2 regions of the Caldicoprobacter faecalis genome follow, and region 2 is predicted to be linked to the other one. Evidence: riboswitches for the same ligand, from Rfam matches in the RefSeq annotation. Region 2 holds a riboswitch; the other holds the start of a gene.
The links. Region 2 has a riboswitch for thiamine pyrophosphate ahead of thiT (energy-coupled thiamine transporter ThiT). Riboswitches for the same ligand answer to the same signal wherever they lie in the genome.
Positions count from the first base shown of each region.

Region 1: linked by a shared signal. The riboswitch ahead of thiS (sulfur carrier protein ThiS) and the one ahead of thiT (energy-coupled thiamine transporter ThiT) in region 2 are both predicted to bind thiamine pyrophosphate.

Region 1 covers NZ_FOXR01000050.1:4,739-8,955, reverse strand. Annotated here, with positions in the region: gene BM241_RS12540 (hypothetical protein) at 1-473, shown strand, start outside; gene BM241_RS11380 (ABC transporter ATP-binding protein) at 475-1,113, shown strand; TPP riboswitch at 1,207-1,319, shown strand; gene thiS (sulfur carrier protein ThiS) at 1,630-1,830, shown strand; gene BM241_RS11370 (thiazole synthase) at 1,837-2,604, shown strand; gene thiH (2-iminoacetate synthase ThiH) at 2,623-3,726, shown strand; gene thiF (sulfur carrier protein ThiS adenylyltransferase ThiF) at 3,757-4,217, shown strand, end outside.
Region 2 covers NZ_FOXR01000010.1:25,016-29,232, reverse strand. Annotated here, with positions in the region: gene BM241_RS05605 (glycoside hydrolase family 31 protein) at 1-1,379, shown strand, start outside; TPP riboswitch at 1,552-1,661, shown strand; gene thiT (energy-coupled thiamine transporter ThiT) at 1,727-2,284, shown strand; gene BM241_RS05595 (hypothetical protein) at 2,415-2,708, opposite strand; gene BM241_RS05590 (adenosylhomocysteinase) at 2,969-4,210, shown strand.

The sequences.
Region 1 (4,217 bases), on a different contig from region 2:
CCGACTGGGGTAAAGTTATAAAGACACTTGCAGCCAATCCGGGTAGTGCAGACAAATACGGTATTCAATTGACAGTTTTCTTTACTCCTGAAATCATCACCATGTTTTCGGCTGTTGAAGCGACCCTGATAGGCTTTGGACTGTTTTGGCTTGTATCGGTATTCATTGGTGTGCTTATATTCTGCTTTAATATCGTGATCGGTAAGATGAGCGGGTTGGTAGCAAGCGGCGTGTTCATATTCATGTCATATTTTTCAATCTATGCCGGTACTCTAAACTTTGGTCCTAAAATCTATTATTTTTCACCGTATAGCTGGGCCAGCATGAACTATCTGAACTGGAAGTATACAGGTGAGATTCCTTCGCCGACTTATGCGGTGTTCTGTCTGCTGGGAGCGATATTATTTATGAGCATAGTTTCGGTAATAGTGTTTTGTAAAAAAGATATAAATATACAGGAATGGGGGGCTTGATGTGGCGGAGTATATGGTAGAGGTTTTGGATGCTGTAAAAAAATTTAAAGAGACGGTGGCGCTGAATCATGTGACGGTCAAATTTGAAACCGGCAAGATCCACGGGATAATCGGGCGCAACGGTTCGGGGAAGACCGTGCTTTTCAAATGCATCTGCGGGTTTATGCAATTAACTTCCGGCAGCATTTTGATAGACGGTCGTCCCGTGAGGCCAGGAGCAGCTCAAGAGATCGGCATCATTGTTGAAGACCCAGGCTTTATCGGCTCACTAAGCGGATACAAAAACCTTAAGCTGCTGGCATCCATACGGCGGAAGATATCGGATGCAGAGATTCGTGAGGCGCTTGAACGTGTAGGGCTTGATCCCAACCTCAAAAAACACGTCAGCAAATACTCTTTGGGAATGAGGCACCGGCTAGGAATTGCACAGGCCATAATGGAGAGGCCAAAGCTGCTAATTCTGGATGAGCCGATGAACGGCCTTGATAAGCAGGGCGTTTTAGAAATCCGCGAGGTGCTCAAGGAATTAAATAGGGAAGGAGCTACCATTATATTGTCATCACATTATGCCGAGGACATAGAGGCGCTGTGCGATACCGTTTATGAGATGGACGGAGGTGTTTTGACACGCATTAGCTGACGGATATTATATTGATTGCGAGTAAAAAACCAAAAAACGTTCTTTACATATCCCAGCATTCGGTGTATAATTGTATAAAACTGAATAGATGGATACCAACGCTAGGGGTGCCGAAAGGCTGAGAAAGGGCATGCCGAGAAGGCTGCTCTTAACCCTTTGAACCTGATGTGGTTAGTACCACCGTAGGGAAGCGTTGTGGATATATCGCCACGACAAAAAGCCTACCCTATGGGGGTAGGCTTTTTCGGTTCAATGCCCCTCTCTCCTTTCACCCCTGTTAACATGCGCCCTTTAAAATCCCAAGTGAGTATCCATAAAAACTCCTGATAAGCAAGGTGGCTTTAGGTGCAGAATCGTCAAGCCAATATGTTTGAGCTGCCGACAAGGTATGCGTAAGTGCCAGCAAACAATATAGGCCAGATATAAACATAATTGCCATAAGGTTCCAAAGGCATAAGGTGGAGTTATTTAGTTTTGTCATACATTATAACCAATTTTTGAGAGAGGAGGAATAAAATGCAAATAACGGTAAACGGTCAAAAAACCACAGTAAACGAGGGAATTACCCTATACAACTTTTTAAAGGACAAAGGGCTTGACCCTCAGAAGGTGGTGGTTGAACACAACTACAGGATAGTCAGATCCGAAGAATGGCAAAACATAGTGCTAAAAGAAAACGACAACCTGGAAATCTTGAAATTTGTTGGAGGAGGCTGATACGCCATGGATGACAAACTGGTCATAGCCGGTCAGGAACTCTCAAGCCGGCTTTTCATAGGCACGGGAAAATTCCACTCACATAGGGTCATCCCCGAGGTGATAAACCGCTCGGGAGCGCAGGTGGTTACCGTTGCATTGAGGAGGGTAAACCTGGATTATCCTGAGGAAAACATGCTCAACTACATACCCGACGGGTGCATAATAATGCCCAATACCTCGGGGGCGAGAAACGCCGAAGAAGCGGTGCGCATAGCAAGGATAGCAAGAGCAGCCTGCGGCAGCAACTGGATAAAGATCGAGGTGATCAATGACAACAAATACCTGCTTCCCGACAACTATGAGACCATAAAGGCCACCGAAATACTGGTAAAGGAAGGCTTCATAGTCCTTCCCTATATGAGCCCTGATTTAATAGCCGCACGGAGGCTGAGGGATGCAGGCGCTGCCGCTGTTATGCCCCTTGGCGCCCCGATTGGTACAAACAAGGGGCTGAAAGCCCGGGAACTCATAAAGATCATGATCGACGAGATCGACCTTCCCGTGATAGTCGACGCCGGGCTGGGAAGGCCCTCCCATGCCGCCGAAGCAATGGAGATGGGCGCCGCTGCAGTGCTGGTCAACACCGCCATAGCCACTGCCGACGACCCGGTCGCCATGGCAGAGGCGTTTTCGCTGGCAGTCAAAGCCGGTAGAATGGCTTATCTGGCGGGCATGGGGGTAGTCAAGGAATACGCCGAAGCTTCTTCGCCTCTAACCGGATTTTTAAGATAAGATTCGAGGTGCAGGTATATGAGCTTTTACGACGTGTATCTCAAATATAAAGGCTTTGATTTTGAGGGCTTTTTAAACAGCGTAACCGACAGCCAAATAATGAAAATACTCAGCAAGGAAAAGCTTAATGACCTTGACTTTTTGGCCCTGTTATCCGACAAGGCCAAGGAATACCTGGAACCCATGGCCATCAAAGCAAGGCAGCTTACCCTCAAAAACTTTGGGAGGGCGATCCTGCTCTATACTCCCCTTTACCTTTCCAATTACTGCGTCAACCAGTGTGCCTACTGCGGCTTCAACTGCAAAAATAAGATAGCCCGGAAAAAGCTTTCACTGGATGAGGTGAGAAAGGAGGCCGAAGCCATAGCCTCCACAGGGCTCAAGCACATACTCATTTTAACCGGCGAATCCAGAAAGCATACGCCGGTCTCATACATAAAGAGCTGCGTGGAGGTTTTAAAGGATTACTTCAGCTCCATCTCGATAGAGGTATATCCTCTGGATACCGAGGAGTACGCCGAGCTCATAGAAGCAGGAGTCGATGGCCTCACCCTGTACCAGGAGACATACGACGATGAAGTGTACATGGAAGTGCACCTTAAGGGACCCAAGAGGAATTACAGGTACAGGCTTGACGCTCCCGAAAGGGCGTGCATGGCATCCATGCGCTGCGTCAACATAGGTGCACTTTTGGGGCTGAATGACTGGCAAAAGGAGGCTTTTTTTACCGGGCTGCATGCCAGTTACCTGCAGGATAAGTACCCCGATGTGGAGATAAGCGTATCCCTGCCGCGACTGAGGCCCCATTTCGGGAACTTTACGCCCAGATCCCCTGTCAGCGACAAGGACCTGGTCCAGATAATGTTGGCCATAAGGCTGTTCATGCCACGAGCTGGCATCACCATCTCCACAAGGGAAAGGCCCCAGCTCAGGGATAACCTGATAGGCCTGGGGGTCACCAAGCTTTCAGCGGGGTCTTCCACCCAAGTGGGTGGCCACGCCATTGAGGACAAAGGCGACGGCCAGTTTGACATAGCAGATACCAGGAGCGTGGCGCAGATAAGGGATATGCTGTACAGCAAGGGATTTCAACCGGTCTTCAAAGACTGGCAGGCAATCTGAATCAGACTATGAAAGGATGGTCGTACAGCCGTGAACCGATTTGAAGAAGCACTGGTGAAATATATTGGCCATACAAACCTTCAAAAGCTCCAGCAGGTCAAGGTGGGCATAGCCGGCGCAGGGGGCCTGGGCTCCAACTGCGCTTTAAACCTGGTAAGAAGCGGGATAAAAAGGCTCAAGATAGTGGACTTCGACAGGGTGGAGCTTTCCAACTTGAACAGGCAGTTTTACTTTTACGACCAGGTAGGGATGCCCAAGGTGGAAGCGCTGAAATCAAATTTGCAGAGGATTAATCCAGACGTGGAGATAGAAACACTACAGGAAAAGATCACGCAGGAGAACATCCATGAAATATTCGATGACTGCGACATCATCATTGAGGCTTTTGACAACCCCTCATGTAAAAAGATGATAGTGGAGCATTACGGCTCAAGCGGTAAACTGGTGGTGGCGGTCTCGGGCCTGGGCGGCTGGGGCAACAGCGATGACAT
Region 2 (4,217 bases):
AAATGGTAACTATTATAGACCCAGGTGTTAAGGTAGACGGAAATTATAGTGTGTTCAAAGAAGGCCTTGAAAACCGCTATTTTGTTACAGACAGTAATGGTTTGCCTTTTGTGGGTAGGGTTTGGCCAGGGCCTTCATGCTTTCCTGACTTTTCGAGGAGCGATGTGAGGAAATGGTGGGCAGAGAAACACAGAGAATTTATTGAAATGGGAATAGACGGAATATGGAATGACATGAATGAGCCAGCGGTTATGGATACACCTTCTAAAACTATGCCCGAGGATATGATACACTTAAACGATGGCCAGCCAATCACACACGCACAGTTTCACAATGTTTATGCGCTGAATATGGCTATGGCGACTAAGGATGCGATGTTGAGGTTTAGACCCAATCAACGGCCTTTTATATTGACAAGGGCGGCTTTTTCGGGTATACAGAGATACGCGGCTGTGTGGACAGGGGACAACAGGAGTCACTGGGATCACGTCAAGCTTTCCATTCCAATGCTTTTAAACATGGGGCTTTCGGGAGAGCCGTTCTGCGGAGCCGATATAGGAGGTTTTGAAGATGATTGTAGTGAAGAACTTTTTATAAGATGGATTCAGGTAGGCGTATTCTATCCGTTTTGTAGGAATCACAATGCGCTGGGAAAGAGGGAACAGGAGCCATGGGCGTTTGGAGAACGAGCACAAAAAATCGCTACGCAATTTATAAAGTTGCGCTATAAGCTGTTGCCGTATATCTACAATTTGTTTTATGAATCACACAAAAACGGCATGCCCGTACTGAGACCTCTTGTTTTGGAATATCCGGGTGATGAGAAAACTTATTTCATGTTTGACGAGTTTATGCTGGGAGATAGCATACTTGGAGCTCCCATATATGAACCCGGCAAAACGATAAGGGCAGTATATTTGCCAGAAGGTAACTGGATAGACTGGTGGACGGGAAAAGAATATGAAGGTGGCAAATACTATCTCGTTGAAGCGCCATTGGATAAAATGCCGCTTTTTGTTAAAGCGGGAGCAATAATACCCATGGCTGAACCGGTAAGCTGCACTGCCGATGGCATAAAAGTAAAATTCCATGTTTTCCCGGGAGTTGCGCAGGCGGAATATGTTTATTATGAAGATGATATGATTACGGAAAATTATAAGAATGGAAAGTACAATTTATATAGAATAAAGTATCGGAAGGATATGGATACAGTGAAAATAGAGATGGAGAAGTTGTATTATGAATACCCTGAAGGGCAAAAGGGATTCAGAGTAGTATTTGAAGGAGGAGAAGGTATCGAGAAAATCCTGGTAAACGGTCAGCAGGTAAACCCGCATGTAATAGATGAAACTGCTGTAGCAATATATGTGGAGCCATAGAAAAACAAATGCGCTTTTGTATGAAATTTTGCCACAATCTTGTTGTAAGATGGGGAAATGGACTTTCATTTGATTTTTAATGGATTTATTGAGGTTATCGGGGTTAAAATGTTGGGTGCTAGGCCTGGACAATTACATGTATAAATGTTATTATATTACCATAATAAAAATTAAATATCAAACGGGGAGCTGAAGCAATTCGGCTGAGAGGGAGTTGTATGACTCCGACCCGATGAACCTGATCTGGGTAATGCCAGCGTAGGGAACGAATTGTGGAAGGGGACTACGTGCCCTATTGTTTGGCATGTAGTCTTTTTTCTCCCCGGAAAAAGGGAGGAGAGGATAGTATGAAGAGGACGAACACCAGGATGCTGGTGGAAGCCGGAGTTATGATAGCTCTGGCGCAGGTGCTTAGCTATGTAAAGGTTTATGAATTACCGCAAGGTGGGTCGGTTACGGCAGGATCCATGGTTCCAATACTCTTTTTTGCGGTAAGATGGGGTGCCCGAGGGGGCATACTTGCCGGGATGGCATATGGCTTGCTTCAGTTTATTCTGGGCGAAAAATACAGCTATCATATAATATCGATATTGTTCGATTATATCATAGCGTTTGGCTGCCTCGGTTTGGCTGGTTTGTTCAGGCAAAAGGGCATGGCTGGGGTTATGGCCGGGGTATTCTTGGGTATACTGGGGCGCTTCATATGCCATGTGATATCGGGTGTAACGGTCTTTGCAAGTTACGCTCCTGAGGGACAAAGCCCATGGGTATACTCCATACTCTACAACGGCTCTTACCTGCTTCCAGAGCTTATAATCTCAATGGTGATTGTAGGGTTGCTGTACAGGTCCCTCGAATTCCAACTGCACATGGATAATAGATCCTCTTCTAATTATTCAGCTTAATGTGCAAAGTAAAAAACTCAGGAGGAAACTCCTTTAATCATTTATACACAAAAGTTTGGAATCTTCGGTTATTACAATCCTTTGAATGCGATGCTTGTAAAATAAAAAGTCCAGGTATTTTGCCTGGACTTTACTCGTTAAATGGTACCTTGTTCTTTTCTGCGAATCTCTTGAGCACATCGACGATCCACTGGAAATCGTCCTTTATAATGCCCTTTTCGATGATATATGGTGCATCTTCGCCCTGAACGTGAACTTCTATCCTTTCAACGGGCTTGGAGAAGAATAGTATTTTCTTTATGCCGGTGGTGCGTTGAAACTTGATTATCTTGCTGGCATGGAATCTTTTCCAGTGTTTGCCGCCTGCAAGTAATGAAAGCTCTCCCAGATCCGCATTAAACTCCTTGACATACTGGGCCCCCATACTACCCATTCCTCCTTATACGTTTTTACTCCCGTTGAAGTAAAACGCTGAGGAATACGGTATAATAGATATGCAAATACGCTTTCTGGATATGATACAGCGGCAAACGGGATGCTATATTAATTATAGCATACTACTAAAACCGAGAAAAGGGGTAAGGATTGTCATACGTTTAGAATTTAACGATACATTTTTGTGACAATGTGCTAAAATATGGTTATGCTGTACTTTGCGAAATCAATACGGGGAGGCATTTTTCTATGAACAGCACTATCAGAGACATAACTCTGGCAGATGAAGGCCAGAGACGAATCGACTGGGTCAGGCGCTACATGCCATTGCTCAACCAACTGGAGAAGGAATTTGAGGCGACAAAACCTTTTAAGGGTAAGAAGATTGCGGTGTCGGTACATCTAGAGGCCAAAACGGCTTATCTGTGCCTCGTTTTGGCAGCCGGAGGTGCTGAAGTTGCTGTCACCGGCAGCAACCCTTTATCTACGCAGGATGCCGTGGCGGCGGCGCTGGTAAAAGCCGGGCTTACAGTTCATGCATGGCACGGCGCCACCGAAGAGGAGTATAAAGAGCATTTGAGCAGGACGCTGGATATAAGGCCCGACATCATCATCGATGATGGGGGAGACCTGGTGGCTATGCTGCATTCTTCGCGCCAGGAACTGTGTGACAGGATAATAGGCGGCTGCGAGGAGACCACCACCGGCGTCCTCAGGCTGCGGGCCAGGGAACGGGAAGGCAAGCTTAAGTTTCCCATGATCGCCGTAAATGATGCCTACTGTAAACACCTCTTCGACAACCGGTATGGCACGGGACAGTCGGTATGGGATGGTATCATGCGCACCACAAACCTCATCATCGCGGGCAAGAACGTGGTGGTGGCAGGGTATGGCTGGTGCGGAAAAGGGGTGGCCATGAAGGCCAGGGGCCTTGGTGCAAACGTGATCATAACCGAGGTGGACCCGATAAAAGCCTTGGAGGCTGCCATGGATGGCTTCAGGGTGATGACCATGCTTGAGGCTGCCGAGATTGGCGATGTATTCATAACCACCACCGGTTGCACCAAGGTCATAAGGCGAGAGCACTTTGAAAGGATGAAGGATGGGGTACTGCTAGCCAATGCGGGGCACTTTGACGTTGAAATATGCAAACCTGATCTGGAGGCCCTGGCGGTGGAAAAGCGCATGATGCGCCATAATGTTGAGGGCTACGTGATGAAGGATGGAAGGGTGCTGAATCTCCTGGCCCAGGGAAGGCTGGTGAACCTGGCCTCGGGTGACGGGCACCCTGCCGAAATCATGGATATGAGCTTTGCGCTGCAGGCCCTTTCGGTGCAGTATCTGATTGAGAACGGGGACAAGCTCGAACCAAAAGTATACAGCGTTCCACGGTTTATCGATTACAGGGTGGCACGGATGAAACTCCAGGCCATGGGCATCAACATCGATTCCCTGACCCCAGAGCAGGAACGCTATCTTATGTCTTATTGAGTTTACA